Regions from separate parts of the Brevibacillus sp. HB1.1 genome, predicted to be linked through region 3. Evidence: predicted binding sites of a transcription regulator. Region 3 holds the regulator's gene; each other region holds the start of a gene.
What was found. The regulator CtsR, encoded in region 3, represses protease genes until heat stress. The targets are predictions, from matches to a motif close to ATGGTCAATAAAGGTCAAACA.
Positions count from the first base shown of each region.

Region 1: clpP (ATP-dependent Clp endopeptidase proteolytic subunit ClpP) is a predicted target of CtsR. The motif match lies at 2,146-2,166, and genes of this name have one in related genera.
Region 2: clpP (ATP-dependent Clp endopeptidase proteolytic subunit ClpP) is a predicted target of CtsR. The motif match lies at 9,008-9,028, and genes of this name have one in related genera.

Region 1 is NZ_JABMIV010000008.1:279,395-290,231, forward strand. It holds gene lonB (ATP-dependent protease LonB) at 1-55, opposite strand, end outside; gene clpX (ATP-dependent protease ATP-binding subunit ClpX) at 253-1,518, opposite strand; gene clpP (ATP-dependent Clp endopeptidase proteolytic subunit ClpP) at 1,539-2,120, opposite strand; gene tig (trigger factor) at 2,253-3,545, opposite strand; gene HPY27_RS21080 (metallophosphoesterase family protein) at 3,671-4,210, opposite strand; gene HPY27_RS21085 (XTP/dITP diphosphatase) at 4,241-4,834, opposite strand; gene rph (ribonuclease PH) at 4,827-5,588, opposite strand; gene HPY27_RS21095 (GerMN domain-containing protein) at 5,824-6,876, opposite strand; gene racE (glutamate racemase) at 6,973-7,785, opposite strand; gene HPY27_RS21105 (superoxide dismutase) at 7,956-8,987, shown strand; gene HPY27_RS21110 (peptidylprolyl isomerase) at 9,066-10,172, opposite strand; gene HPY27_RS21115 (YncE family protein) at 10,363-10,837, shown strand, end outside.
Region 2 is NZ_JABMIV010000011.1:6,130-16,966, reverse strand. It holds gene rpoN (RNA polymerase factor sigma-54) at 1-450, opposite strand, end outside; tRNA gene HPY27_RS23790 (tRNA-Arg) at 693-767, shown strand; gene HPY27_RS23785 (FecCD family ABC transporter permease) at 915-1,955, opposite strand; gene HPY27_RS23780 (FecCD family ABC transporter permease) at 1,948-2,964, opposite strand; gene HPY27_RS23775 (ABC transporter substrate-binding protein) at 3,230-4,240, shown strand; gene HPY27_RS23770 (hypothetical protein) at 4,316-4,474, opposite strand; gene HPY27_RS23765 (PAS domain-containing sensor histidine kinase) at 4,669-6,537, shown strand; gene HPY27_RS23760 (DUF4023 domain-containing protein) at 6,573-6,707, shown strand; gene HPY27_RS23755 (branched-chain amino acid ABC transporter substrate-binding protein) at 6,957-8,192, opposite strand; gene HPY27_RS23750 (hypothetical protein) at 8,715-8,936, shown strand; gene clpP (ATP-dependent Clp endopeptidase proteolytic subunit ClpP) at 9,068-9,670, shown strand; gene HPY27_RS23740 (H-type small acid-soluble spore protein) at 9,782-9,967, opposite strand; gene HPY27_RS23735 (hypothetical protein) at 9,978-10,160, opposite strand; gene HPY27_RS23730 (HPr family phosphocarrier protein) at 10,288-10,545, opposite strand; gene whiA (DNA-binding protein WhiA) at 10,595-10,837, opposite strand, start outside.
Region 3 is NZ_JABMIV010000018.1:52,311-63,147, forward strand. It holds gene HPY27_RS28525 (PIN/TRAM domain-containing protein) at 1-147, opposite strand, end outside; gene HPY27_RS28530 (nucleoside triphosphate pyrophosphohydrolase family protein) at 434-829, shown strand; gene pssA (CDP-diacylglycerol--serine O-phosphatidyltransferase) at 925-1,653, opposite strand; gene disA (DNA integrity scanning diadenylate cyclase DisA) at 1,768-2,844, opposite strand; gene radA (DNA repair protein RadA) at 2,853-4,220, opposite strand; gene HPY27_RS28550 (ATP-dependent Clp protease ATP-binding subunit) at 4,327-6,777, opposite strand; gene mcsB (protein-arginine kinase McsB) at 6,844-7,917, opposite strand; gene mcsA (protein-arginine kinase activator protein McsA) at 7,937-8,455, opposite strand; gene HPY27_RS28565 (CtsR family transcriptional regulator) at 8,472-8,936, opposite strand; gene HPY27_RS28570 (HAD hydrolase-like protein) at 9,125-9,811, opposite strand; gene HPY27_RS28575 (UDP-N-acetylglucosamine--LPS N-acetylglucosamine transferase) at 9,841-10,837, opposite strand, start outside.

The DNA of each region.
Region 1 (10,837 bases), on a different contig from region 3:
TCACGATACCAACAACCACTTCAATGACAGCAATGACCAATGTCGTATAGTCCATATGCAGTCCCTCCCATGCGTCTTCGCTTGCGGTCAACTTTTGTCCCCCGAAGAGAGGGGAACACGTTCCTGACCGTTTTGTGCATATGTAAAGCTTCTCTTGAACGATATCAAGTAGTATTGCCCCGCAAGCGTAGACATAAACCAACAACAAAAAAACCACCTCGCCTATAACGAGATGGTTTGTGTAGACAATACTTATGCTGTTTCTTCGTGCAATTCCTGGCCTTCTTTGGTCAACAATTGCGGCTTCACTTTGTCGCGAACCGTTTCTTCGGTAATCACGCACTTGTTGACGTCTTCTCTGGAAGGAAGCTCATACATCATATCGAGCATGATTTGTTCGATAATCGCACGCAGGCCGCGCGCACCAGTGTTGCGCTTAATCGCTTCTTTCGCGATTTGCATGAGCGCACCGTTATCGAACTCCAGCTCAACACCGTCGAGACTCAGCAGTTTTTGGTACTGTTTCACCAAAGAGTTTTTCGGCTCTGTCAGGATACGCACGAGCGTCTCCTCATCCAGCGGCTCCAAGGTAGCCAGCACTGGCAAACGACCGACGAACTCCGGAATCAGACCAAATTTCAGCAGGTCTTCCGGCAAAATGTATTTCAGGTATTCTCCGGCTTTCAGATCGCCTTTTACGCCATCGCCGAAGTCTGCACCGAAACCGATGACTTTTTTACCCAAACGACGCTTGATAATCTGCTCGACGCCATCAAATGCACCGCCGCAGATGAACAAAATGTTCGACGTGTCGATTTGGATGAACTCTTGGTGAGGATGCTTGCGTCCGCCTTGTGGTGGCACACTCGCAACGGTCCCCTCCAAAATTTTCAAAAGCGCTTGTTGAACGCCTTCACCAGATACATCACGCGTGATGGATGGGTTTTCCGATTTGCGGGCTACCTTATCAATCTCGTCGATGTAAATGATTCCTTTTTCAGCCTTCTCAACATCATAGTCAGCAGCCTGGATGAGCTTGAGCAAGATGTTTTCAACATCTTCACCCACATAGCCTGCCTCTGTCAGAGAAGTTGCGTCCGCAATCGCGAAAGGTACATTCAGAATGCGCGCCAATGTTTGCGCGAGCAACGTTTTTCCGCTACCAGTCGGACCGATCAGCATGATGTTGGATTTTTGCAGTTCCACATCCTCGATCTTCGCCCCGGAATTAATCCGTTTGTAGTGGTTGTACACCGCTACAGACAAGGACTTCTTCGCCATATCTTGACCGATCACATAGTCGTCCAAGATTTTGCGAATTTCCACTGGCTTTGGAATTTCTTTCATATCGATTTCTTCTTCAGTACCCAGTTCTTCCTGTACAATTTCATTGCACAGTTCGATACATTCGTCACAAATGTAAACACCAGGACCAGCTACCAGCTTGCGCACCTGTTCCTGGGACTTGCCGCAGAAGGAACACTTCAGTTGGCCTTTGTCGTCGTTAAACTTAAACATGCGCTTCACCTCACAACGGGTCAGTTTTTGCGTTCGATAATAGAGTCAATCAATCCGTAGGCCTTTGCTTCTTCTGCGCTCATGAAATTATCGCGATCTGTATCTTGCTCTACGCGTTCATAAGGCTGACCTGTCCGCTCAGACAAAATCTCATTTAGCTGGCGCTTCGTTTTCATAATCCATTCCGCATGAATGCGGATGTCTTCTGCTTGCCCACGCACACCACCGAGCGGTTGGTGAATCATTACTTCGGCATTTGGCAGAGCGAAGCGCTTGCCTTTTGCACCAGCAGCCAACAGGAAAGCACCCATGCTGGCAGCCATGCCCACACAAATCGTGGACACATCCGGTTTGATGTACTGCATGGTGTCATAGATGGCCATTCCTGCTGTAACAGAACCACCTGGAGAGTTTATGTATAGCGATATGTCTTTGTCCGGATCTTCTGCCTGCAAGAAAAGCAGCTGAGCAACAACAAGATTGGCGATTTCATCATCAATCTCGGTGCCCAAGAGAATAATCCGGTCTTTCAGGAGGCGCGAGTAAATATCATAGGAGCGCTCGCCCCTGCTTGTTTGCTCGATGACCATAGGGATTAACATTATGTATTTTCCTCCTTTGCCGAAAAAAGTCAATGGTGGAAAAACAAGGCACGATACACTCGTGCCTTGTGGTCTTGACAGCCAGCGCTCAGGGTTAGCCTGCCCACTGACCAATCATGCGTTCTTCTAAGCTTATGCTGTTACTTTGCTTTCTGCAACCAGCAAATCTACTGTTTTGCGAGTTTGCACATCGCGGTACAGAGCAGCCATGCCATCTTGTGCGGAGAAGATTTTGCGCAGCTCGTCTGCTGGGCGGCCGTATACGCCAGCCAGTTTCTCGAGTTCTGCAGTTACATCTTCTTCTGTTGCTTCGATGTTTTCTGCTTTGCCGATTGCTTCCAAAGTCAAGGAAGTGCGAACGCGGGATGTTGCGTCTGCACGCAATTGATCACGCAGTTGGCTCTCATCCATGCCGGAGAACTGGTAGTACAGTTCCAGCGTCATGCCTTGGTATTGCAGACGTTGACCAAATTCATTTACCATTTGATCCAATTCATGCTCAACCATTACTGCTGGCAAATCGATCTCAGCGCTTTCAGCTGCTTTCAGAACGAGTTGCTCACGAACATATTGATCTTTTTCTTGCGCTGTTTTTTCTTCGAGTTTTTTCTTGGTGTCTGCTTTCAGCTCTTCCAGCGTGTCGAACTCGCTCACGTCTTTGGCAAACTCATCATCCAAAGCAGGCAGGTTTTTGCGCTTCAGGCTGTTCAGCTTTACTTGGAATACCGCTTCTTTACCAGCGAGGTTAGGAGAGTGGTATTCTTCAGGGAAAGTTACGGTAATTTCTTTTTCTTCGCCGATGTTCAAGCCAGCCAGTTGCTCTTCGAACCCTGCGATGAAAGTACCGGAACCCAGTTCCAGAGAGTAATCTTCCGCTTTACCGCCTTCAAAAGCTACTCCGTCTTGGAAGCCTTCGAAATCGATTACAGCGATATCGCCTGTTTGTGCTGCGCCTTCTTCTACTGCAACGAGCTCAGCATGACGCTCTTGCATACGCTTCAGTTCAGCGTCAACGCTCTCTTCAGTTACAGAGAAGTCTTTATCTTCGATGGACAGACCTTTGTAGTCGCCCAGCTTCACTTCAGGCTTCACAGTTACAGTCGCTTTGAAGATCAGGTTTTTCCCTTGTTCCATTTGCGTTACGTCTACTTCTGGACGATCTACTGGCTCGATACCAGCTTCACGAACAGCTTGTCCGTATGCAGTTGGAAGCAGAATGTCAAGAGCGTCTTGGTACAAAGATTCTACACCAAAACGGGATTCGAACATTTTGCGTGGTACTTTTCCTTTACGGAATCCTGGAACTTGAACTTTTTGAACCACTTTTTTAAACGCTTGATCCAATGCTGCGTCTACTTGCGTAGCATCTACTTCAATCGTCAGGACTCCCTGGTTATTCTCTACCTTTTCCCAATTTGCTGCCACGTAAACTTCCCCTCCTAAATCGAATCAACAGAACATCGCCAGCCGCGCCATGGTATCTTCGCAGGCTCGGATGATAATATTCTAGCCATTATAACCATTCTAGTATAGCACAAATCTTTTAGTTTTCAAGAAGACCTCATTGGTCGACGAACAGAATAGTTCCCTCCCAATTGTGGAACCGGGTTGCCTAAATGATCATAAAACGCCACGGATATGTAAACTTCTGTCGGACTCGTTCCTGTCTCTTCTAAAAGAGCATATGTCGGTACGTGAAAACCTCGCGGCATTTGCAAGCTGCCCGGATTCAGAAACAAGATGTCTCTCTCGACGCCACAGACAGGTACATGAGAGTGACCGAATACAACTACATTTGCTCCTACCTCTTCTGCACGGTAATGAAGGCGCAGAAGAGAGCCTTTCACTCCGAAAAGATGCCCGTGCGTTTGCAGGATGTGAAGGTCGCGCCATTCGGTCTCTTGCTCAGTCGGCACCTCTTGTGTCGAATCGCAATTGCCTCGGACAAGCGTCATGTTGGAAAACGGCTCGCGCTTATGGTCGACACAAAAATCGCCACAATGCAAAATTTTTTCGACATGATGTCGGTTGACGACCTGGCTTACTTCCCGAACCAAGCCGTGGCTATCGCTCATGATGAGAATTCCCATCACGCCTCACTCTCCTGTTTTCTCTCTTGTCTACTTGATGACTTCAAGCAGCTGCTGCATGGCACGAGCGCGGTGGCTGATCTGGTTCTTTTCTTCTGGCATGAGTTCAGCCATCATTTTGTCCATCGATGGAATGTAGAATACCGGATCGTATCCGAAGCCGTTTGTCCCTTTTGGCTCACGCGCGATCACACCCTCACAAGCGCCAGTGGCAATGATTGGCTCCTCGCCAGGAATCACCAACGCCAACGTACAACGAAAGCGGGCTGTGCGTTCCTCTGTCGACACCTCTTCCAGCTCTTTCAACAATTTACGCCAATTCTGCTCGTCTGTTGCATCTTCCCCGGCAAAGCGTGCGGAGTAAACCCCTGGGCGTCCTTCCAGCGCATCTACTTCCAGACCAGAATCGTCACCGAGGGCTGGCATTTTCAAGTATGTAGAGATTTCGATTGCTTTTTTCAGCGCGTTTCCTTCGAAGGTGTCCTTGTCTTCTACTACCTCGGGCACACCGTCAAATTCAGCGAGGCTAATTCCTTCCCAGCCAGCATCTGCGAACAGCCTGTTGAATTCTTTCACTTTTCCTTGGTTACGTGTTGCAAGAACGACTTTTTTTCGATTAGGCATGACTTTCCTCCGCTACTGATTGTGCAAAAGAGAGCGAAACATCAGCGAGCGCCTCTTTTTGACTGTTAATCAAGTTGTCAATGCCAACTTTTGCAAGGGCAATCATTTCTTGTAGCTGTTCAGGTGAAAACGGAGCATCCTCCCCTGTTCCTTGCAGCTCGACAAACTTTCCTTTTCCCGTCATGACGACATTCATGTCGACAATCGCTGTAGAATCCTCTTTGTAGTTGAGATCGAGCACTGCTTCCTCGCCGACAACCCCTACTGAGGTCGCTGCCAGGAAGTCATTGAGCGGCAACTGCTTCCAGGTGCCACTATCCACCAGCTTTTGCATCGCGTCTACCATTGCCACGAAGGCTCCGGTAATCGAAGCTGTCCGCGTACCTCCGTCTGCCTGAATGACATCGCAATCCAGCCAAATGGTGCGTTCACCCATTGCTTCAAGGTTCACAACGGATCGCAGAGCACGTCCGATCAGACGCTGAATCTCCATTGTGCGTCCACCGACTTTTCCTTTGGACGACTCACGCGCGTTGCGGGTCGCTGTTGCTCGGGGAAGCATGGAATACTCGGCTGTGATCCAGCCCTTCCCGCCACCACGCATAAAAGGCGGCACCCGGTCCTCCAAAGTCGCCGTACAAATCACCTTTGTGTCTCCGACTTCAATTAGGCACGATCCTTCTGCGTGTTTAATGTAATTGCGCGTAATGGTTACAGGACGCAATTGATCATGGGCACGGCCATCCACTCTCATTCCAAGTTCCTCCTAAATCACTTTGTTACACTCCGCTCATTATACCAGAGGCGGGAAACGATCTGCCACTGCACAAACGTCTCTTCCTTATTTACGTTAATTGCAAATATTCTTGAATAAAAATTTCAAGCAGACATCGGTTGCTCCTTGGCGGCTGGAGGACTGTAAGCGCTGGTGACAAGCAAGCAAGTGGCGAACAAAAACCACGCTCGTTAATACGGGCGTGGCTCGTTCCTTACATCTGTATGGGATTGAGCTGAACCGGGCGGCTCACTGGCTTGGTAAACTCACCACTGGCTAGCGGTTTTCCTTCCACCAGCAGCTGCACTTGCTTGGCTCCTGTCGTTTCTGTCAATGACAAGACCAGTGATTGCAGAGCTTCTGGGCTCGCTTCCTTACCATCGTCATACTTGAGGATGTCACTGCTCAAATTGACTGTCACCAACTCTTTTTCCTGCTTCACATCCAGAACACGTGTCGTACGCAGCAAGGAACTAAAGAGCTGAGACCCTTGTTTCGGTCCTTTGATCAACTCTTCAACGGTTGCCTTGGCAATGTCAGCCGTTTCAGGAACCAGGCGAGTGACTGGGACATAATACGTACGTGTATCATCCAGCTGTCCTTGGAAATAAACCGTTATGCTGGAGGTATCTCCTGGTACCGCCCCATCGCCCAATTCGAGATTGACTCCTTGATTCCGGTCTAATAGCGTTATCGGTGTTTTGGCTGCTGGCATTTCCGTCAACGGCGTTCCGTTCACCCAAATTTGCACAGTCTTGACGTTGCTAAATTCCGTCAACGCCCGGGTGACTGCATCGACAATTTTCTTCTCGTCTTTTTCCTCGTACGTTTTGAAGTCTTTGGAAAAATCGACAGTGGCTATGCCATTTTTAATGACAAGTCCTTTTACTTCTGTCCCTTTCGGCAAGACAGCGGAGAAGCCACCCTGGAGCATGCTCTCTACCGGACCACCTTTTACCATGTAGCTCAATACTTGTTTGGCAGGACCTTCTGATTTCGGAAGAGTCATCGAGACAGGAACGATGTATCCGTTAGCATCCTGCAAATACACCATTCTCTCTCCAGTCTCCTGAACGACCGGTTGTGCACCTTCTTTTGCAGCATCCGGGGTCGGCGTGCCGTTTGGCAAATCAACTGATACCTCTGACTGTGGTGGTGCATCAATACGAATCGTTTCCTTTTCCGGGCCAAAGAGACCGCAGCCCGACAAAAGCACTGCGCTAACCCCCAGCACGGCCGTCATTTTCCCGATGTGCCTTATCTTCATTACCCCAGCCTCCTCCAGACACTTTGTACTACCATGTATACGAGCTAGGCTTGGGTTTATGCGTTGAAAGTTTGTCTCGCTAGACAAGGTCTTCCATCAGGGATGGACGGTTTTTTCCAATGAGTTGTGCCGGACGTTCACTTTGCAATCCAGCCATTCTTCTGCAATGGTCCGGAATTTGTGGGCGTCCCCACTCGTCACAAACAGATGTTCCGGACGCTCTATTTGCTTGCTTTCGGCGTCCGTCGCAATTTGCAGGGACAATTCTCGCGCTGTCTCTTCTGCGGAGTTGATCAAGCGTACTCGATCTCCCATCACTTCCGAAATGACCGGTGCGAGCAACGGATAGTGTGTACAACCCAAAATTAACGTGTCCAAATCTTCGTGCAAGAACGGGGCGAGCGTTTCTTTTACGACTCTTCTTGCTTCCTCCGAGTTCGCCATGTGGCTCTCCACCAGTGGCACAAATGCGGGACAAGCCATGCCTGAGACGTGCAGATCCGGTTGAATCCGTAAAAGCGCACGCTCATACGCCTTGGTACGAATGGTCGTTTCTGTCCCGATGACACCGACCCTTCCGTTTTTCGTCACTTGTACAGCCGCACGTGCCCCTGGCTCAATCACCCCAATGACGGGCAGTGGCAAATCCTCCATCGCTTCCTCCAGCACGACGGCAGTCGCAGTATTACAGGCGATCACCAATGCTTTTAACGGTGTACGCATCACATAATCGATCATTTGAAAGCTGTAGGCACGAATCTCTTCCGGCGATTTGGAGCCATACGGACAACGGGCATTATCGCCTACATAAACAATCCGTTCTTCGGGTAGCTGACGCATGACTTCCTTCGCAACAGTTAATCCTCCCACTCCTGAATCAATAACGGCAATCGCTCGTTCTCTACTCATGCTAATGTGTCTCCCCTGTTGAAATGAATATAGTACAGCATACCACTCAAACATTTGTGCTACTACCATATGCGGAGATGAAATTTCTTGTACTCCGCAAATGTCGCACCTTCTCTAGGCGCCTTTCATAATGTGGGGAGAGATGATGTGCCCACGAGGAGGAGAATCTTTTGGTAGAAGAAGCCAAGAATTTGTTGGACTGGAGCCAATGGGGCCGACAATGGATCGAGCATTTGCGAAGACATAAGACCCTCAACCGAGAATTCGAACGGCATCTGCACAAATTCGAAGAAACATTTACAGTGATCGGAAGGCAAGCATCGAAGCTTGATTCGACAATAGAAAGCGACGAACTCCCTGCCCTCATCACTCGCGCAGAACAGGTGCAGGAGCAATTCCATCACTTTTTACGACTGGCTCAGTTGAGTGAAGATGAGCATCTGGAAGGAGAGGTGAGGGAACCTGTTCAGGAATCAATGAATGCACAGCCAGCGGTGGCGGAAGAAGTACAAGTGCCTGTAGAGCCAGAACCCGTTTCCTATCCCGGTGCACGTGAGCCAGTCCGTGCGGCACGCCCCGTGGCTGTCGGCCGACATACCCTCCCGCCGCTCCCTTATGCCTACAACGCTTTGGAGCCATACATCGATGAAGCTACCATGCAAATCCATCACAACAAGCTACACCAAAAGTATGTAGACGATCTCAATACAGCAGAGCGGAAGCTAGCAGAGGCGCGAGAAAGTGGCAACTTCGATCTCGTACGCCATTGGGCACGCGAGCTAGCCTTTAATGGGGCCGGTCATTACTTGCATACGATCTTTTGGCCATCCATGAGTCCAAATGGGGGTGGCACTCCCTCCGGTGATCTCGCAGCGGCAATCAATCGGTATTTCGGTTCGTACGACGCCTTTAAGAGACAATTTAGTCAGGCGGCAGAAAAGGTAGAAGGTCCTGGGTGGGCAATCCTCGTTTGGTCCCCACGAGCACATCATCTAGAGATTCTAACAGCCGAAAAGCACCAGAACCTGTCACAATGGGATGTGATTCCGCTACTGGCTCTGGACGTATGGGAGCATGCCTATTTCCTGGCGTATCAAAACCAGCGAGACAAGTATGTAGAAAACTGGTGGAATATCGTCAACTGGCCATATGTGGAAGAGCGATTCGAGAAAGCACGAAAACTGCGCTGGGAGCCGTATTAACTTGTATCTCCCCTTCATTGACAAACCCCCTCGTCATCCCAAATGACAGGAATGAGAGGGGGCTTTTGCTGGCTAAGCTTATTCGTTATACGGGACAAATTCGATCTTTTGCACCTTGACCGGATTTTGGATGGGCTTGGCGTTCTCATCTGTTTTCTGGGCAGCGATCTTGTCTACGACTTCCATCCCGGAAAATACATGACCAAAAACAGTGTGGCGATTGTCGAGGTAAGCTCGTCCGCCAATTTCTTTATACTTCGCTTCTGCATTCAACGGCAGCGCCGACAAATCGAGATACTCCTGATCTACCTTGGGGCTCTGTACAATATAGAAATGTGTGCTGTTCGTATTTGGTCCCGCGTTCCCCATACTGAGCGCTCCTCTGAAGTTGAACAGATCTCGGCTAAACTCGTCCTCAAAAGACTCTCCGTAAATACTCGGCAGCTCCTTCCCATCCGGCCCTTTCAAATCTCCTGCCTGAATCATGAAATCGTTGATCACACGGTGAAATATCATATTGTTGTATTGCCCTTTTTTCGCCAGAGTCTTAAAGTTTTCCACCGCTTTTGGAGCTTTGTTCGGGAACAGTCTCAGCTTGATCACACCGGCATCAGTCGTGATCACGCATATTTCTTCGCCTTTGCGTGGCTTCTCCAACTGAATCAGCTTCACATCTGACACATCGATGCCAGAGTCCTGCCAAATGACGCCCCACGCCTTCCAGTTCACCGGGTCTGTCCCGAGTCTGGCCAAGCCAAGATAATCCGTTTTTTCAATGGCCTTGTTATCTGCGGTATACCCGACGTATTTAAATTTCACAATCGCGCGGTAGTTATTGTAGGCATCCTCTTTCGTGACGGTGTACAGCTTGTCCACTTTTGCTTCGATCACCTGAATGTTTTTGTATTTCGCCAATCCTTCCACATAGGTTTTCATCGCAAAATTCGTCATGGAGTCACCTACTACCAGCTTTGCTACCTCAGCAGGTTTGGATCGTTGCTTCACCAGTGATGCGATGAAATCATTTACTTCCTGCTTATCTCCCCCATGTGGGCGGAACTGGTTGACCTGAACTTCGTTACGATAGTCATGAATAGGGTTTGCAGCAGCATGTTGGACAAAAGTCGGACTCAGTAACGGGATCGCAATACTTGCAACGACTGCCAGAGAAACGAGTTTTTTCATTCTTTCCGCCCCCACTAAATTAGAAGATTTTTACACAAGAATAGTATAGCCTAATCTGATTTCAATTGACGATAACATTTTTAATATTCAGTCATTAACGTTGTGCGTATGTAGCTTGTCATCTATCCCTTTCAGATCCATAGATTCCTTCATAGATTGGAATCATCATGCAAAAAAGAGGAGCTATCCTATGGCGAATGAACGGAACGATCCAGAAAAAGGTGCAGACAAAGACAAGCTATATGCAGATGAAATCAAGATCGAAGCAGAGAAAGTGGAAATGAAGGTTGAAAAATTCACCGTGCCATCTGAATCAGGTAGCACAAACTGCTTTCAAGATTTACGGAAGAAACTGAAGCGACTACAAGGACAGTTTATTTCCCTGACGCTCTTGGGTTGTTGTGACTCCATACAAGGAAGTGTTTTCCGAGTCGATAAAGGCAGTGTGATTCTTACTGGGGATTTTGGCACACGTATGATCCCGATTTGTGCGATCAGTTCCATCGATGCTTGTCGGGTATTCGCTTATGTAACGAATTCAGGTACTCTCGACAACCTTGGTAATACCGTTTCCGTTATCAATACAGCCACTGATACCGTGGTTAACACCATCACCGTAGGCAATGCACCGAATGGAGTAACCATTACTCCAAATGGAACAAGAG
Region 2 (10,837 bases), on a different contig from region 3:
GCGCGTACTCGCTTCCTCCAGTGTAATTTCCAAATAACCCTTCTCATCCAGATTCCCGATCAAAAAGAGAGCGATCTGTTTTTGCAGCGACGAGAATCCTTTTACATAGCCGAGTTGACGCTCCAGATGTTCGTACAGCGTCTCCGCACCTTGCTGGACGTAATCCAACGGATTGTAAGTGCTTTCATTTTTCAACGAACCGTACTCACCTGTCGCGCGATTGCCCACAATTTCTTTCCAGTCAATCTCAGGAGCTGGTTTCTCTGCTTTTGCAGAAGCGACTTCTCCAGCAACTTCAAGGTCAAAAACAGGATTTTCATTGGCCTGATCCTGCAAATAGGAGATGAGATCAATGGCTGAATACTGCAATATGGTAATCGCTTGGCGTAATTCCGGCGTCATCACTAATTTCAGTGTTTGTTCTTGAAATAACCCCAATCCCATGTTCATGAAGCCCGCCTCCTTCGCACTTGCTCATGCTGCTCGATGACTCTTTATTTTCATTATATTCGTTCTCTCATGCAATTTTCCTGCCAAATTGATGAAGCAGAACACAAAAAACGTCGAAAGATCTTCACCAATGGACTTTTTCACTCTCGCTTACCTTATCACTAGTTTTTTCTGCTGAACTACTTTTTTTCGTTTGCATTGAGATTCTCGATGTTTTATAATGAAAATTGTCGTCACAATATACGCCTGTAGCTCAGTGGATAGAGCAATGGTCTCCGGAACCATGTGCGGGGGTTCGATTCCCTTCAGGCGTACCATACTAATAAAGACAAAGCGATCTCTTGGACTTCCAGAGGTCGCTTTTTTATGTTGAATCCCCATGGGAACAAAAAAAACAGCCCGATTATGAACTGTTTCTCTTGCGTGACATTTACTCGTTAAAAATCGCCTTGACATCAGGGGACCTATTGATGATTCCTCGTTTTATACAAAAGATAAACAAAAAACGGCGCTCCAATCGCTGCGGTAAAAATCCCAGCTGGTAAATCATGCGGTAAAAACACCGTTCTCCCAATCAAATCAGCCAAGACGACAAGCATCCCACCCAAAACAGCGGAAGCCGGCAGCAAGTAGCCATACGCTGAGCCAACTAGCCTACGCGCAATATGTGGAGCCATCAAACCGATAAAACTGATTCCTCCTGCCACACCGACCGCAGCACCTGCCAGTGCCACACTAATCGCAATCAAGAGCAATCTCTTCTTATCAATTGCTACGCCAATGCCTCTGGCGATATCATCACCGAGCTCCTGGGCATTCAAATAACGGATTTGGAAAATCGTAGCCACGAGAAACAAAAGCGTCCACGGAAGCAACGTCATGACATTTACCCAAGACATACCGTACACCGTTCCAGTCATCCACCCTAGAGCGTTTGAAGCTTTGTGGGTTTGGGTGATCACCATGAAAAAGATCGTTAATGCTCCCATCCCCGCTGATATACATACACCGACAAGCGCGAGGCGAAAAGGTGAGACTCCCTCCTTCCACGCAGTGAGATACGTAAGCGTAGCGGTTAGCAATCCACCGGTCAAGGCCACCAATGGCATCCATTGCACACTTACATCTTTTGCGAATGTGATAAATGCTACCGCTGCTGCCGTCGCTCCCGCTGTAGTTCCGATCAAATCAGGCGAAGCTAACGGATTTCGTACCAAGGACTGTAAGATGGCCCCCGATACCGCCAGGGAAGCCCCCACCATGACTGAAACGACAACGCGAGGCAACCGCCAATCGAGCACGATCAATTCATTCTGTTCACTGCCCGCTCCCACAAAAGCTTTGATGACTTCCCACACAGGAATATGCAAGCTACCTAAGCCAATACTCAATACAATCACAACAGATAACAGCAAAAATAGTATGAAATTAATTCCTAACGCCCGCTTATTTACATGAAACGAGAGCGCTGGCTTCTTGGTCCGAATGACTACATGTCTATGCATACGCCCTCCTCCTGACCAGCGGGATGATAAAGGCCACTCCGATCATGGCGGTTGCTACGCCTACTGGTACTTCCAAACGCATCGGCATCAATACAAGGCGAGAAAGCAAATCAGCGCAGACCAGAAAAGCTCCACCGAAGACGATCGAATAGGGAATCAACCATCGATGATCAAGACCGACTAAAAAACGACAAAGATGCGGGATGATGATGCCCACAAATGCAATCGGTCCGGCGAGCGCGACACTCCCACCTGCCAAGAGCACCACGATCAATATCGCTATAGCTTTTACCAAGATAATCTTTTGGCCCAGACCAGTCGCCACATCATCACCGAGTACCATCAAATTTAACGAACCGGTCAGTAGCATAGCGCCTAACCAGCCTACTAGCAAATAAGGAATGATCATAAAAAAATGATCGAGCTGTCTTCCCTCCACAGAACCAACTAACCAGTAAAAAGCCTCTGTCATCGTCTTTTCTTGCAGCAGCATAAACAGAGAGGTCACAGACGAAGCAAAAGCGGCAACCGCTGCACCCGAAAGTGTCAGCTTAATCGGAGTCATGCCTCCCCGCCCAGCGGAAGCCAACCCGTATACAAGCAGAGCAGTCACACCCGCTCCGATAAAGCCTGCCCACATCATTTTCGACACTGGGAATTGCGAGCCAAAAACAACAATCGTCGTCACAATAGCTGCTGCAGCTCCAGCGTTCACACCAATAAGAGATGGTGAAGCCAAAGGATTTCGAGTCAACGCCTGCAACAAAACACCTGCTACAGCGAGGCTGCTCCCCACCGCTACCGCTGTAAGTGTACGCGGCATTCGGGAAGTCGTAATAATCAAATGTTCCTCTGAACCGGAAAATTGGGTGTATGCCTCTACTGCAGTAGTGAGCGAATACCGATTGATTCCGAAAAGGATACTAGCTACCATCACGACTGCCAGGACGACGAGTCCTACTATGAGTACAGTAGTCTTTTGCAGTCGGCTGGACAAAATCACATTCACGCCTGTTCCCTTCTTTCCGTTGCATTCTACCTATTCTGTCTATTCGCTACATATGTATGTAAGTTTCTCCCACTAATCAGTCTAAGCTTGCGGATAGGGCTAGTCAATGATATTGATTTTTATTATCGCTATTGGAAAATTCAGCACAAAAATATCTATACTTTTCCTTTCATTCCAAAAAATATATTGACACATTGTCATATAAGCATATACAGTAGTGAAGAAAAATGATAATCATTATCAGTTAAAAGGGGGATTTTCCATCATGCGCAAAACTTCCCTGCGTTTGATGCTCGGGGCTATGCTTTCCGCTGTGATGCTCGTAACAGGTTGCGGGGGACAGGCAACGTCTACATCCAGCTCATCTTCTTCTACTCCAGCTGCGTCAACAACTACACCTGCACCGGCAGCGTCTGAAGAGAGAGAAGTAAAACACTTTATGGGGTCAACAAAAATAAAAGGGACTCCTCAGCGAGTGGTCGCTCTTACTAGTGAAAGCACAGAGGCTGTTCTCGCATTAGGGATTACGCCAGTTGGGGCTGTCATGAGTGGCCTCGGTAAACCTGGTGACCCATGGCATCCACATATTAAAGAGAAAATGAAGGATGCAGTTGAATTGGGTGACGAGAACCAACCGAATGTTGAACTGATCGCCAGCCTGAAGCCAGACCTGATTCTGGGAACAAAAGGACGCCAAGGGCAAGAAAAAGTATACGCTCAGCTTTCCGCGATTGCCCCAACCGTCTTCTCCGAGGATCTCGTAGGCAGATGGAAAATCAACTTTGCACTTTACTCCGAAGCGTTGAATAAAAAAGCTGAAGGCGACAAGCTGATGGCTGATTTCGATAAGAAGATTGAAGAGGCAAAAGGAAAACTGGGTGACAAGACGAAGATGAAAGTCTCTGTCGTTCGTTTCGTAGCTGGAAAAACTCGTCTTTACTTGAAAGACACTTTCTCTGGCGTTGTTCTGAGCCAGCTCGGCATTGCTCGACCAGCCTCCCAAGACATCGATGAGTTCAAAAAAGACATTCCAAAAGAGCTCATGGCTGAAATGGATGGCGATGTCATGTTTTACTGGATCGGTGATTATTCCGGTGATGGATCTGCCAATAAATACACCGAGGAATGGATGAAAGATCCGCTCTATCAAAAACTGAATGTCGCGAAAAACAATAAGGCATTCCAAGTTGACGAAGTGATCTGGAACGTAGGTGGCGGTATCCTTTCTGCTGAACTGCTTGTTGATGACATCGTAGAACGCTTCTCCAAACTGTAGGCTATATACTTTCCGATACCGTCAATAAAGCAGGAGTGGTTGAGATAACCACTCCTTTTCTTTTACCTACTGGCATTATTGATCGAGTTCCTTACTTCCAGCAGTATCCTTACTGGGCAGAATCGGATCTATTTGTTCAGGTTTACGCGAATAAGCTTTGTTTGTAACCAAAATCGTCGCACCGATGATGACGATAAAAATGAGCACCAACGCAACGATAAAACCAGTTGTCATGCATACACCCCCGACTTTTTTCTAACTCTCATTATAGCTGATTTCCATGCGAGTCAGAACCTTCATGCATAACCAATTCATTATGGAATAACAAACTATTCCAAATTTTGATAGGAAAATGGGTCTTATATCTCGAATAGTTACGACAACGCTATCTCACTCAAATACTTGATAGACTATGCGGGGGAAATCTGATGAACAAGCTTAATACCCCTTTCTTATGGAAAAAGAAACGCTCAAAAAAGGAAATCACGCAAGTGTTATTTCCAGATCAAATATTAAAAGCATTTTTTCACTTTACGACGGATGCCATCTCGATTAGTGATCTCGATAACAATATCGTCTTGGTGAATCATGCTTTTGAGCAATACTACGGTTGGTCCATGGAGGAGATTTACGCTTCACCGCTCTGCTTCATTCCAGACGAGTATAGGAGCGAGACCAAACAGTTATTTGATGCGGTCAGGAGCATGGGTGTCTTACTAACCAATTACGAAACCATCAGGCAGCGAAAAGATGGCACGAAGATGGATGTCATTCTGTCGGCTGCTCCAATCAAAGATGAAACGGGAAAAATTATTGGTGCTTCCTGTATTACCCGTGACATTTCCGACCGCAAAAAAATTGAAGAGGCCTTGCGTCAAACCGAAGCCAAATATCGTCTCCTCATCGATCATACCCAGGATATCGTGACGATTTATGATTTATCCATGCGACGCATCTATGCATCCCCATCAATCGAGCAATTGGGATTTGTTCCAGCCGAGGTTACTTCCCCTAACAATCTGCAACTCACACATCCAGAGGATATCCCTATGTTCAGGGACAAATTTCAAGAGATCATGGCAACGAAACAACCCGTTCATTTCGAGACGCGCTCTATGGATAGGAACGGAAACGAGGTTTCCTTCGAAACACGCGGTATCCCCATTTTAAGCGCGGTAGGAGACGTACAAAACATCATGTTAGTCTCGCGAAATGTCACAGAACGCAAATACTCTGAGGCCGCCTTGTTTAAAAGCGAGAAAACGAACAAAATCATCTCGGAATACACAGATGATCTTATTCTAATTACGGACAAAAACGGGGATATCCTCTATCTCTCCCCTTCTCATTCACGCGTAATCGAAACGAGTGAAAATTGCCGTCAGCTCACCTTTGCTGACATTCATCCAGAAGATCGGCAAACAGTCATTGACCACTTTCATCATTTGCTGGTGACCCAAGAACCAAAGATATGCGAGTTCCGTTTCCAAACGAAAAATAACAAATGGATCTTTCTCGAATCAAAGGGTGCCCCCATCCTGACGAAAACGGGAGATTGTGATGGCTTTATCATCGTATCGCGGGATATTACAGAACGCCGAAATAACGAGGAATTATTACGGAAGGCTGAAAAGCTGTCCGTGATTGGGGAGCTGGCTGCTGGGATCGCCCATGAGATTCGCAATCCCCTAACATCCTTGAAGGGCTTTATCCAATTTCTTTATCCGAGCATGAATGATAACCAGCAGTACGCTGATATCATGCTCTCTGAACTGGACCGGATCAATTTTATTGTGAGTGAATTGCTAGTCTTGGCAAAGCCTCATAGCATTCAAATCAAGCCTCTTCCGCTCATCCCTTTGCTGGAAAGCGTCTTGGCACTATTGAGTTCGGAAGCAAACTTGAAAAACATCGATTTCCGTACCGCATTTGCTTACCATCCGATCATTGCGGGAGAAGAAAACCAGCTCAAGCAAGTCTTTATCAATATCATTAAAAATGCCATCGAAGCGATCGACGGACATGGAGAGGTTCATATTGCCACCGCCTTAAAAGACAATCATCAGGTGCTCATTACGCTTACGGATACAGGCTGTGGAATCTCTGAAGAAATGATTCACAAGCTGGGTGCTCCCTTTTTCACGACAAAAGAAAACGGGACTGGCCTCGGCCTCATGATCAGCAGCAAAATCATGAAAGACCACAACGGTAGCCTGGAAATTAAAAGCAGGGAGCACGAAGGTACAGTGGTAGAGATTACACTGCCGATTGTACAGGACCAAATTGGGTCATCCTAGAAAGGTGTACATCCCATTATCAGCGGAGGTGCCCTATGGATTTCACCAAAATGAGCACAAGTGAGTTTGTGGCCAAAATTCGCGAATCCCAAGCGAAAAACCTGCGTAGCAGACAGCATCAGGGCTATGGTCATCCGGAACAGCGGCTGCCCAGCAAGCAACGAGTATAACGAAACAAAAACCCACCTGCGAGCTCATTGCTGGGCCAGGTGGGTTTTTGTTTGTTATTGTGGATCCTGCTTATTCAGGTTACGATCTCTTTCAGACTTTTGCTTTTGGGTGCCTTGCGTCTTGCTGCTGTGTCCTTGGTTGCCGCCATTCTTCGTATTACGATTGTTTGACATCAGAATCCCTTCCTTTTCATTCTGGTATTCATGCCAAACGTAGTATGTCCCAAACGGCTGATTCATAATGAAGAATTACTTCGCTTCACCCATAAATACTTTCTTTCCATCCTCATACTTGTACACATATACGGAAGCAAAGTCGTTGTCGCCTTTTTCATTGAATGTTACGTTGACGAATTTGCCTTTGTAATCTTTGGTTTTGTGAACAGCTTCCAGCACTTGTTCACGAGTTGGCTTTTTGCCGCCATTTGCTTTGATCGCTTCTTCCAGACCGTTCAGCATAACCCCCATGGAGTCATAACCAAACGAAGTGAAGATCCCTACTTTGTTGCCAGTCGCGCTCTCGAAATCTGTGATCCATTTCTTGCCGTCTTCGGTAGCACCAATATCACCAACAGTAGAAGTAAAGACTACGTTATTCGCATTTTCCGCACCAGCAATTTTCACCATGTCAGCGGAGTCGTAGCCATCGCCACCCATGAAGACACCCTTGAAGCCTTTTTCACGTGCTTGCTTCACGATGATCCCTGCATCAGAGTAGTATCCACCGAAGTAGATCATCTCTGGATTTTTCGCAAGGATTTGGGTGATGATCGCACTATAATCCTTCTCGCCTGCCGTTACCCCTTCATAGCCGAGAACTTGTACGCCGTCTTTTTCAAATTGCTTTTTCACTTCTTCTGCAAGACCTTGTCCATAAGCAGCCTTGTCATGCATAACGAAAGCCGTTTTTACATTCAATTGATTTTTGGCAAAAATAGCAGCCTTAGAGCCTTGTTGATCATCACGCGCACAAATACGGTGTACGATCTTCTTGCCTTGCTCAGTCAAATCGGATCCCGTTGCGGAAGGAGATACCATTACGAGCTTTTCTTGTTCATATTGCGCTGCTGCTGTAATCGAAGCACCTGTTGTAGCATGGCCAACTACTCCGACTACGTCAGGATTTGAAATCAACATTTGTGCGACTGCTACCCCTTGTTTCGGGTCAGCTTGGTCGTCTTGCGCGGACAATTCAACATCAAAGCCAAGTGCTTTGAATGCCTCCTTTTTTTCTTTCAACGCATATTCAGCACCAGCTTTTGCTGTGCTTCCGTAGTCGGAGTACTGACCAGACATCGGACCAACTACAGCAATCACGAGCTTCTCAGTAGCTCCGCTTGCACCGCCCGTGCTTCCTCCGCTATTGTTGCTCGGCTGTGGTGTCGCGCTTTGTCCACCAGTCCCCGTACCTCCACCGCAGCCCGCGAGCAATGTGCTCAGAGCAAATGTTGCAGCCAGTATCGACAATGATTTCTGTTTTTTCATTGCAAAAACATCCCCCTCTTTATTTATGAGCAAACTATGAATCACAATCTTATTGTAGGATATTTTAGAAAATTTGCAATAGAAATGATTAAAAGAAGAATCAATCAAAAGACCTCTATTGCTGTCTGCTAATAGAGGTGTATGACGTATTGCATCAAGGAAATAGCCACTTCTCTGCATAGAAATGGCTATCTTGATGAAAAGGCATCTCATTCATTTCAGGAACAAATTGGAATAATTAGCTTGTAAGTGCGCGTTTTGCATCGTGATCTAGGTCGAAAACTTGCGAAGCATACACACCCCTCTACTCTTTCCATATATCTCCTATGCAACTCTATCGCCAATCATGACCAGACTATAAGAAAACCTTTAGCGACGCCTGTTCATGAGCAAACGCGTTTTAGCGGAACGTTTTCATGTGCTCTGGAAAGTACGTTGAAAAAATAAATATCCCACGAACAAATGTTTTTGTGCACAACCTGTGCATAACATTGTGGATAACTTTCGAAAGTGAGGCTTGCCATGGCAGGGGAACGTTTTTTTCTCATTTATCAAGAGGCCAGTGACGAAGAATGCTTATTGACCATTGAACCATACAAAGATCAACAGGAGCTAGCGGAAGCCATCAATCAGCTGCAAGCCAAACAAGTCGATGAGTATACGATCATCAAGGGAAAAAAGATGAAGGCCACGCTGAAACTCGCCGTCGATTTGACCGAGGCCGATGAGAATTCTAAGGAATGAATGTTTTCTTTTTGGAGTAGGTTTAGACAAAGGGAATTTGGCAAACATGGTAGTGAGGGCGCGCACTTATGTGTTTGACCTTCATTGACCTTTTGTGTATGATATTGTTACAAAGAGAGGAGGAAGACTAGATGCATATGAATTTAATTCCAACCGTCATTGAACAGACGAACCGCGGGGAACGTGCTTACGACATTTATTCCCGCCTGCTCAAAGACCGCATCATCTTTCTGGGAACCCCAATCAACGACACCGTAGCCAATATCGTTGTGGCACAGTTGTTGTTCCTTCAGGCGGAAGATCCGGAGAAAGACATTCACTTGTACATAAACAGCCCAGGCGGTTCTATTACTGCTGGTATGGCAATTTACGATACTATGCACTTCATCAAGCCAGATGTATCCACCATTTGTATCGGAATGGCTGCTTCGATGGGAGCATTCCTGCTGGCTGCTGGGGCAAAAGGCAAACGCTTTGCTCTGCCAAACAGTGAAGTCATGATTCACCAACCATTGGGTGGTGCCCAAGGACAAGCGAGCGACATTGAGATCGCCGCAAAACGTATTTTGAAGATGCGTGATCATCTGAACACTATCCTGGCTGAACGCACTGGACAGCCTTTGGAGCGCATCCAAAAGGATACCGATCGTGACAACTTCCTCTCTGCCGCAGAAGCAGTAGAGTACGGATTGATTGACAAAGTAATCACTTCCGAACCGTCTTCCAAAAAATAAGAAATACGTAGTAAAAAAAGCACTCGTGCCTGGACTACTGGCCGAGTGTTTTTTTGTATGCCGAGCAAACCCCAAGAGGCTTCCCTTGATTTGCCCGGCTTTTTCAATGGATCATTGTGACACTTCCATTAACTGACTGACATACACCGTCCGGCTATGTCCTGGATTTTTTTCCTCATGCACACGTGCTGTTGACGTTTTTTCGTCTACAGCATCGATCCAAACGGCTTGTCCTTCGTACTCTACCTTGATATGGTCGTCGGAGCTCATAATGGCTTGTGCTCTCGTTACATTCATAAGCGGCTCCCTATTGCTCATCTTCAAGGGCTTGCTTGGCTGACGACGCCCCTGTCATTGTGTCTACACTGGTTTCTTCAATCAGGCCGTTCTGGTCGGAAACGATCCCTCCCCCTAGTCCTTCGTTAATCATCCGGTCAATGTCCATGTCAAAGCAATCGCGGCCTTCGTGGCACGAATCACGGTTACTCATGTCTGATTCCTCCTTCATGCAATATACATGGTTAGAAATGCCCTGCCCGAAGTGAATTGATACATATTCATCAAGATGACCAACAAAAAAAGACACCTCCCTTAAGGGAAAAGTGTCTCTCGTGACTCTATTCTTCCTTGCTTACCAGATTCGTAAGGCTAGTAACTGCCTGGGAGGCATCCGGCCCTTCTGCCAAAATGGTAATTTCCGTTCCAGAGCTGATTGCGAGGCTCATGATACCCATGATGCTTTTCGCATTAACCTTCTTGTTGCCTTTTTCTACGAATACTTCCGATGCAAAACGGTTAGCCTCCTGTACGAAAAAGGCTGCTGGACGAGCTTGCAAACCGGTCTTTAACTGAACCACGACCTGCTGTTGAACCATGAATGGACCTCCTTACTTGTAGACTATTATCCTTTAGTATAACATGCATCTACATCGAAATATTTTGTTTTTCTCGTATTTTGTCAGCGATTTCGTTAATTTTTCGCAAGCGGTGGTTAATGCCCGATTTGCTCACTACTCCGCTTGGCACCATCTCGCCCAATTCTTTCAAATTGATATCAGGATGAGCCAATCGTAGCTCCGCGACCTCGCGCAGACGTTTTGGCAAATTCTCCAATCCCATCTCTTGATCGATGAGCTGAATATTTTCCATTTGTCTGGTGGCTGCATT
Region 3 (10,837 bases):
ACCTAGTACAGCTCCAATATATTGCGATCCGGCTACTACACCAAAGTTTAACAGTGGATCGAGCAACGAAAACAGTTCGTCACCAAAGCGATACCCTAATCCGCCACCAATCAAAACAAAAATGAATTTTCCTACTCGGCGTAACATGCCTTCACCTCCTTTTACTAATATAGACAGAAGCCTAAGAGTAAAACCCTATTTTTTTCCAAATCATTATAATGCTTCATTTTACTTTCCCTCACTATAGCAAAAAAGATTTTGCCATGTCAAATAGCCAAAAATTTTAACATAGTTGTCATTTTCTCGTCAACCCGGGAACACTCGTTTCCTTCGATGTTAAATTGACAGGGAGCTGACTCCCTTCTTATAATGTCAGTATCGTAATGAGAGAAAATTATGACGATACCAACAGCCTAAAGCAGAGGTGAACCAGATGGACAATCGAAACATAGACGACTTTCAAACGCAAGTATCCGAGCTTTTGATCAGACATCGTAGCGTACTGGACGTCATGTCCAAAGTTCAGGAAACGGCATCCCGCATTAACCGTTCACTGACCAAAGCCATCACCGAATGCGGCTGTGTCGAAGTGGTTGCCAAAAAACAGACGTACGATTCGAACAAGAATCTGGAGGACAACAAGTCCCATTTGGACACCCACTTTAACGGACCGCTGTGCGAGCATTGTCGCGATGTAGTTACTGCTGAGCTTGGCAAAAATCTCTTTTACCTCACTGCCCTGTGCAATATTACTGACATTAAGCTAGAAGATGTGCTTCAGAAAGAATCCAACCGACTGAATACTTTGGGTGTCTTCAATCTGTCTTAAAAGTCCGTTACTCGTATTACGAATGAACCCTAAAAAAAGTTGCATACAAAAAAGAAAAACCCGCACATTGAAGTGTGGGTTTTTTTATGCCGTAACTATTCAAACGGAACGGATTCTTCCTCTTTGTTTTTACGCTTGCGTAATTTTTTGACGAGAAAGTCAACGTTTTTTTTTATTCCGTACAGTGCATAAAAAGCAAGTGGCAGGAAGACGATTTTTGGAAATTGCTGCGGATACTTAATCGCTACAACAACCACAATCGCGATGATAATGGGTGTGATCCAGTAAGCAGACTTTGGAATCCCCACTTTTTTAAAGTTAGGATACTTGACCTTTGATACCATCAAAAAGGCAAGCAGCAACATACTTACGGCAAGCAATACCGGAGTGAATACTTGGTGATAGAGTGCGAGCGTAGCCAGTACGCCCCCCGCTGCCGTAATCGGCAAACCGATGAAATACCCCGGAACCCCGGCCTGTACGTTAAAACGCGCCAAACGCAGCGCACCACAGATCGGAAAAATGGCTGTAATGAGAATCCCAAGCAAATCAAAGTGTTGCAAGACGACAACATACATGATGAACGCTGGCGCAATCCCAAACGTAATGACGTCCGAAAGTGAATCCAATTCCTTTCCGAACTCGCTTTGGGCATTCAACATACGAGCTACACGTCCATCCAGCCCGTCTGCCAGCATACCAATGATCACTGTGATCGCTGCATATTCGACGTATTGATCGCCTCGAAACGCAAGAATAATTGCTAAAACTCCCAGAAACAAGTTGCTTACGGTTAGTATGTTCGGTAACGATTTCACGAACATAGACTACCTCCTGATTTCTTTTGCGTAAGGAGCAGGTTATCCTGTCGACCTTGTTTTCATCCAAGTCCCCTAGGCAAATGTTGAATACAAATAATGCCTTTATCCTATTCTACTTTAAATGTGTCTGTCAATGAACACTTGTTCTTGAATCCGTTTCAGCCCCTCTTTAATCGCTCTCGCTCGTACCTCGCCAATGCCTTCCACTTCGTCTAATTCCTGAATCGTTGCCATCATGATTCGCGGCAGATGATGAAAATGCTCTACCAGATTTGAGATGATCGTAACGGGCAAACGCCGGATCTTGTACAGGATCCGATAACCTCTAGGGGAAACGGATTCATCCAGCATACTGGCATTGGAGGAATACCCCAGCGTTCGCAAAAAAGAAGTAAGTTCCAGCATTTCCTCCGAGTTTAATTTTTTCATGTCCCGCAACACGAGATCAGGTGAATAGGATGGATCTCGGGAATAATCCCGAATAAGCATGTGTGCCTCTTCCTCAATGTTTGAAACCAATTCCTCCAACTGCATACTGACGAGCCTTCCTTCTACCCCTAGCTCACATATGTACTTGGAGACCTCTGTCTTAATACGTAACACCATCTCAATCCGTTGCAAAACCGAGGCAACTTCGTGTAGAGTAACGAGCTCCTCAAATTCTAACGCACCAAGATTCGTCAATGTTTGATCAAGAACGGCCTTGTATTTCTCAAGGGTAGATACAGCCTGATTCGCCTTGGCCAAAATGACACTGATTTCACTTAAGACATACCGGAAATTCCCCTGGTACAACGTGATCACATTGCGGCGCTGAGAGATAGCAATGACCAGATGATTCGTTTGAATGGCTGTCCGTTGCGCTGTACGATGCCGTGTCCCCGTCTCGCTCGTGGGGACTGAGGAGGGTGGGAAGATTTGCGTATTCGCGTACAGGATGCGTTTTGCGTCTTCACTTACTATAATCGCCCCATCCATCTTCGCTAATTCATACAAATGGGCAGGAGAAAAATCACAATTGATGGAAAAACCGCCATCGACAATCGTCTTCATCTCTGGACCGCACCCAATGACGATCAAGCCCCCGGTTTTGGCCCGTAAAACATTTTCCAATCCTTCACGAAGCTGTGTGCCGGGTGCCACGAGACGAAGCACATCACCGAATTGCGGAGCTCTTTTGATGTTCCCCTGCATGCCCACTCCTACCTCCTTATCACCTCGTTCAACGCATCGGCAATATTGCTCACACCAATCACTTGAATATCTGCTGGCGCATCCAGACCGCGGATGTTTTTCTCCGGAATGATAACACGCTTAAAGCCTAACTTATGTGCTTCTCGTACTCGTTGCTCAATACGAGAGACACCGCGCACCTCACCAGTCAAGCCAATTTCTCCGATAACGACATCATGCGGATTGGTAGCGTGATCACGGAAACTGCTTGCAATGCTTACGGCAATCGCCAAATCAACCGCTGGCTCATCCAATCTGACCCCACCTGCTACGTTTACATATGCATCCTGATTTTGTAGCATCATGCCCATGCGCTTTTCCAACACTGCCATGATCATCGCCACACGCTGATGATCGACCCCTGTTGCCGTTCTCCGTGGGGTTACAAAGCTGGTCGGGGCAACGAGTGCTTGCAGCTCAACCAAAACGGGACGTGTGCCCTCCATACTGGCTACGACCGTGGAACCCGCAACACCAAATGGACGCTCTGCTAAAAATATCTCAGACGGATTCGCCACTTCCTCCAAACCGCGATCCTTCATCTCGAAAATACCGATTTCGTTTGTCGAACCAAAACGGTTTTTGACGGCGCGCAAAATCCGAAACGTATTGTGGCGCTCCCCTTCAAAATAGAGAACAGCATCTACCATGTGCTCAAGCATACGCGGACCGGCGATGGAGCCTTCCTTGGTAACATGACCGACAATGAAGGTACCAATTCCTTTCCCTTTTGCAATCCGCATCAATTGGGCAGTCGCCTCCCGCACTTGTGCGACACTTCCAGCAGCCGATTGGATCGTCGGGTGAAACACGGTCTGGATCGAGTCAATAATCAGTACATCCGGGTCTACTTGATTAATATGCTGTTCGATCAAATCCAAATCATTTTCTGCCAATACAAACATCGGCGGCGTTTGCAAATGGAGTCGATCCGCGCGAATTTTGATTTGTTTTGCCGACTCCTCTCCAGATACATAGAGAACCTTTGCCCCTTGATGAGCCAAGGCAAAAGATGTCTGCAAAAGCAATGTCGATTTTCCGATTCCGGGGTCTCCTCCAACCAAAATGAGTGAACCCGGAACAAGTCCTCCACCAAGAACACGATTCAATTCACCGATCGTGGTATCCATGCGTGGCTCTTCTTCACTGGCTACCTGAGTCAATGGAATCGCAGATTGGCGCTGGCCGCCGCTCATCCCTTCGTGACGATGTGGATTTTTTACGGTCACTTCCTCCACCAAGGTGTTCCAACTGCTGCACCCCGGGCATTTTCCCATCCATTTTGGCGATTCATAGCCACATTCTTGACACGCGTATTTCGTTTTATACTTTGACATAGTCGCACCCTCACTTGGATTTCTTTCTCTACTTTTATCATAATTACGCACCCAAAAAAAGAATACCTCCCGAATCAGGAGGCATTCTATTACTTTTCAATCCAGCTTATGATTTCGTTTTTTCGAGGCGCTTAACAACCAGCTTGCCTTCTTCGGCTTCGATATTGACGGTATCGCCTTTACTGATCGTGCCCTTGAGCAATTCCTCGGACAAATTATCCTCGATGTGGCGCTGGATAGCACGACGCAGAGGACGCGCACCATAGGCCGGATCAAAGCCTTCTTTTGCCAATACTTTCTTGGCCTCTTCACTCAATTGGAAATCAATGTCTTGCTCTTTCAAACGTTTACGCAGATCTTCTGTCATGAGAGATACGATTTGCTCGATATGCTCTTGCTCCAAAGAGTGGAACACGATGACTTCGTCGATACGGTTCAAGAACTCAGGACGGAAGCTCTTTTTCAGCTCATCCATGACTTTGTCCTTCATATCCTGGTACTTTCTTTCCGAATCGTTGGTCGTGAAGCCGAGGGTCGTATTTTTCTTGATCATGCTGGCTCCGACGTTGGAAGTCATAATGACAACCGTGTTGCGGAAATCAACGGTACGTCCCTTGGAGTCTGTCAGACGACCATCATCCAATACTTGTAGCAGGATGTTGAATACGTCTGGGTGAGCTTTCTCGATTTCGTCCAGCAAAATGACGGAGTAAGGCTTGCGACGCACTTTTTCGGTCAGCTGACCGCCTTCATCAAAGCCTACATAGCCAGGAGGGGCACCGACCAGACGAGCGGTGGAATGCTTCTCCATGTACTCGGACATATCTACACGAATCATGGCATCCTCGTCACCGAAAAGCGTCTCTGCTACGGCACGAGCCAATTCAGTTTTACCCACACCAGTAGGTCCTAGGAAGATAAACGAGCCGATCGGGCGTTTTGGATCTTTCAAACCAGCACGGGCACGGCGGATTGCACGCGAGATGGATTTGACTGCTTCATCTTGACCAATGACGCGATCGTGCAAAATCTCTTCCATCTTCAGCAAGCGCTCTGTTTCTTCTTCCTTCAGCTTCAACACAGGAATACCCGTCCAGCTCGCCACTACTTGCGCGATGTCTTCTGGCGTAACCTCCATGTTCAGCTGGCCTTGGCGCTCTTTCCAGTCTTTTTTCGTTTTATCCAGTTCTTCACGCAGTTTTTGCTCCTGATCGCGAAGTGCTGCTGCTTCCTCGAACTCTTGTGATTGTACGGCAGCGTCTTTTTCCTTGCGTACCTCTTCCAGACGTCCCTCCAGCTCTTTGAGGTTTGGTGGAACCGTAAAGGATTGCAAGCGAACTTTGGAGGCCGCCTCGTCGACCAAGTCGATAGCCTTGTCAGGCAGGAAGCGTTCCGTAATATAGCGGTCAGACAGTTTTACTGCCTGCTCGATTGCTTCATCGGTAATTTTGACACGATGGTGGGCTTCGTAACGATCACGAAGGCCATGCAGGATACGAATCGCATCCTCCGGTGTCGGTTCATCAACCTGAATCGGTTGGAAACGACGCTCCAGTGCCGCGTCTTTTTCGATGTACTTGCGATATTCATCCAGCGTAGTGGCACCCACGCACTGTAGCTCGCCACGTGCCAGAGCAGGCTTCAAAATGTTGGAGGCATCAATTGCGCCTTCTGCTCCACCAGCACCAATCAAGGTGTGCAGCTCATCAATAAACAGGATGATGTTTCCTGCTTGGCGAATTTCGTCCATGATTTTTTTCAGACGATCTTCGAACTCACCACGATATTTGGTTCCCGCAACAACGGTTCCCATATCGAGTGTCATGACGCGCTTATCACGAAGGGTCTCTGGAATTTCGTTGTTCACGATTTTTTGGGCAAGACCTTCTGCGATAGCTGTTTTCCCGACGCCAGGCTCCCCAATCAAAACAGGGTTGTTCTTAGTACGTCTACTAAGTACTTGGATCACACGCTCGATTTCTTTTTGGCGACCAATGACAGGGTCCAGTCCGCCATCACGAGCGATTGCAGTCAGATCCCTTGCCAAGCCGTCCAATGTCGGCGTATTCGCCGCTGGGTTCCCTCCAGACGGTTGATGAGATGCCATCATTTCCGAGCTGCCAAGGAGCTGGAGCACCTGTTGACGTGCCTTGTTCAGGCTAACGCCCAAATTGTTCATGATTCTCGCAGCAATGCCCTCTCCTTCACGGATCAAGCCAAGCAAAATATGTTCAGTCCCCACATAGGTATGACCCAGTTTGCGGGCTTCGTCCATTGACAGTTCAATAACCTTTTTGGCGCGAGGTGTATAGTTTGGTGTGTAATTACTACCGGACTGCTCTGTTCCTCGCCCGATTAACGACTCCACTTCACTCTGGATTTTATCGAGGCCAAGCCCAAGTGATTGCAGTGCCTTCGCCGCAATTCCTTCGCCTTCTCGAATGAGTCCCAGCAGCACATGCTCTGTCCCAATATCTTTGTGTCCGAGACGAACCGCCTCTTCCAGGGCAAGCGCCAGTACTTTTTGTGCTCGTTCTGTAAAACGTCCAAACATCATATCGTACACCTCCGTATAACCGTGTTTTTTCTCTATATGGTTAACAATTGCGTGATACCATTACGATTACTCTTGTGATTCTACTACGCGCAGACGTTCGCGAATCAGCCTTGCCCTTCTTTCGTCACGTTGGTCCGGAGTGAGCTTTTGTCCAGCGTGGTGTTGTAAAAACCCCGGCTGTGTCGTGACCAACAGTTCGTTTAGGACGAGCGGAGATACATTTGGAATAATACCTAGATCAATCCCCAAACGTACATCGGACAGGCGCTGAGCCGCCTCCTTTGACTCTACTGTGCGAGCGTACATCAGGATGCCATACGACCGAAAAATCCGATCCTCTAAAGAAACCCGGGTATGCTCCAGCAAATAAGTACGTGCCACACGCTCTTGCTCAATAATCTGTCTGGCTACACCGTAGAGATTGGAAAGGATATCTGACTCAGACATCCCCAGTGTGACCTGATTGGATAACTGAAAAAGATTCCCTAGAGCTTCGCTGCCCTCTCCGTAAATTCCTCTAACAACTAGACCAACTTGATTAATTGCCTGTAAAATTCTGCTGATCTGCTGCGTCATCACCAGAGCCGGCAAGTGCAGCATTACAGATGCACGAATACCCGTACCCACATTGGTTGGGCAGCTTGTCAGATATCCTCGTGTTTCGTCGAAAGCGTAGTTCAAGTTTTTCTCAAAAATGTCGTCTATCTTCGTACCTAATTCCCATGCCTCGTTCAAACGAAACCCGGGTAATAGTACCTGTATTCGAATGTGGTCTTCTTCATTAACCATAATGCTGACAGACTCATCTTCACGAAGTAATACAGCACCTTTGCGAGATTCCTCTGCCAGATGAGGGCTAATCAGATGCTTTTCTACGAGTACCCTTTTTTCTAATGGGTTAATTTGATCCATCTGGATGACCTGAAGCTGATGCCTTTTGCGCATTGCCTCCGAATCGCTTACTTCCGTTACCTTTCTGACGACTTCCTCGCCCTGCGAGTCCGTTGCCAATAACGGAAAGGGGTGCTGGCGCAGGTTACGGGCGATACGCAGCCGTGTACTAATGACAATGTCGGAATCAGGACCTTCTCCTTTCATCCAATTGCTCCACGGGTTTTGCATAAACTGCTTTTGGGACATAACCAGCTAACCTCCCTTGCTACGATTGGGCCATTTTTTGTTCCAATGCTCGAATTCGATCACGCATTTCTGCTGCCTTCTCGAACTCTTCACTTGCGACATGACTTTGCAGTGCTTGCTTTAGTTGTTCCAGCTCTTTACGGATCTTCAATTTGCCACCGGTACGCTCTGGTACTTTTCCACTATGCTGTGTGTTTCCGTGAATCCGGCGGAAAAGGGGGTCCAGTCGGTCACCCAAAAAGGTGTAGCAATCACTACAGCCAAATCGTCCACTTTTACTAAATTGAGAATATGTGAGTCCACATGTTTCGCATTGAAGCGGCTTATTCGTTGCCGTTTCGCGTCCATTCTTTTGCATGGGATCAAATTTTAAAAGTCCTGACAGGAGATTGTTGATGCTGAAGTTGTGAAAGCCGGTAAAGACGTCCCCTTTTTCATGAGCACACTGCTCGCAAATATGGTATTCGGTTTTTTCGCCATTGACGATTTTCGTCAAATGAAGTGTCGCCGGTCGTTTTCCGCATTCCTCACAGTTCATAACATCATACCTCCTTTTACTTCAACAAGATTGCTGCGATCATCTGCTTTAAAATATTTGCCCGCAAACGATCCCGCAATTCAGCTTCTAGCGTCAATACATTTCGCGAGGTAGCGATTTTCATCAAGGTGGCTTCTCTGATGTTGACTAATCCTTCTTCCATTAGTCTTTCTACGATCGCATTTCCCACGCTCTGACTGATGCTCTCACCAATCAGTTCTTCTGTTAGCAATTCCTGCAAACGTGCTTTGCTGACAATCTGCACCTTGCGTATGCGAATATACCCGCCGCCCCCGCGCTTACTCTCTACAATGTATCCTTTTTGAACGGTAAAACGCGTATTGATGACGTAATTGATCTGAGACGGCACACATTGAAAATGGTCGGCAAGCTCACTACGCTGAATCTCGATCGATCCATTGGGACTGTTTGTAATGATGCTTTTCAAGTGATGTTCAATGATGTCCGAGATGTTACGCAAGTCATCGCCTCCTATTCCTCTGTGTATGTTCTTATGAGGTTACCTATTGACTTTGACTATCTTTGACGTTAATTATAATGGGTTTAGTGCGTGCCCGCAAGTGTCCCTTACACATTCTAGTGTGGGCAAAAGAAGGTCGCTTGAAACTTGGACATGATCAACAAAAAAACCACTCCCTGAGGAATGGTTTATGTTTGTTCTTGTGTATTGGTGTCGATTGCTGGCAAATGATTCAGTAGCTGAGTGAAGCTGGTGATGATGACATCTGCCCCATCAAGCTCCCCTGGTTTGGCGAAACCGAAGTCGCATCCAATGGTAAATAAACCGTTTGTCTTGCCTGCTTCCACGTCGGAGTGACGATCTCCTACCATGATGGCCTGCCCGATTTTGTAATCAGACAACAATTTTGCAACCAGGTCATTTTTGGAATGCGTACGGAATCGGCCGGCTGAGTACAGATCGGTCATCAGTTGCTTTAACTCGTATTCCTGACAAATGGCATCGATGTACTCTTCTTGCCCATTGCTTGCTACAAACAAAGCAAATCCTTTCTCACGCAGTGTTTCCAAGGTTGATTTTACATCCGGATATAGCTCGGTCACTCTTTCTTTGAGTAACTGGATTTCATTATCTAGCAAGAAAACATCTGCTGAGCGAATGGCTTCCTCACTCGCGCCCGGCAGCAATTTGTCCCAGATCTGCTCGATCGTCATTCCCAGTACATTGATCAGTTCACGCTCGTCAGGGGTTTCCCCTTGCCATAGCCCTTGTTGACGAAGCTGGTCAAACGTTCGAATAAATGCGGGGGTCGACAGCTTTTCTGTTTGCAGTAACGTGCCATCCATATCAAATAATATGGCGAATGGTACAGTCATGGGTTCCTCCATTTTGTCTGGCTAGGCAGCTATTCTACTTCTCTTGACAACATATTCATATCATCCATGATAAACTCGGTAATTCGTTGTGCAGCATCTGGCTTCGAGATTTTCTGTCCCATTCTACGCATATAGTCCACCTTGGACGGGCTATGCAATAGTTCATCGATAAAGTAAATCAATTGCTCTGACAGATTGGCATGTACCGCACATCCATTATTGAGCAAAAAGTGGCTGTTCCTCTCTTCTTGTCCTGGCAGAGGGTTGTAAATAATCATGGGTACCCGTTTACTCATTACTTCAGCTGATGTAAGTCCGCCTGATTTGGTGACAATTAAATCAGCCGTCTCCAAGTATTCATGGAAGTTATTGATGAATTTTAGTGGAACGACTTCATGGCGATACGTACGATTTATCACTTTATTGTACAGCTTGTCGTTTGTCCCTGTTAACACAAAGGTTTTCAGAGGAATGTTAATCTCTTCTAGACCATCTAATACCTTTTCCATCGAGCCGAGACCCAATCCGCCTCCTGAAAGAATAATGCTCTTTTGTCCAGGAGCGAGGCCTAACTTTTGCCGAATCAAATCAGGGTCCAATGGTAAACTGAATTTTTTCATGATGGGAATGCCCATCGGAATGAATTTTTGATGGTCCTGACGATAAACGTCTAACAGGTAATACAGTTGTTCATGGCCGATGAAGTAATAATTGATATGGTGATTAATCCACGAAGGATGGATGGTATAGTCAGTAATGATCGTATAGATTGGTTCCTTCCAATCATTTCTCCCTTTCAGGACGGAGAGCATACAGCTTGCAAACGGATGCGTAGCAATAAAGGCATCAGGCTGTACACTGTTGATCAGCTTTTTCAGTTTGTTTGCCAATAACTTATTCATCAGCACATTCATATCGAAGAAACGGGTTTTTTCCGTATTATGGTAAATCCTTCCCCACATCTTGGGTGACAGCCTTAACAGATTCATATAGCTTTCCAGCAAAATCTTGTGAAAGGTGGGGCTA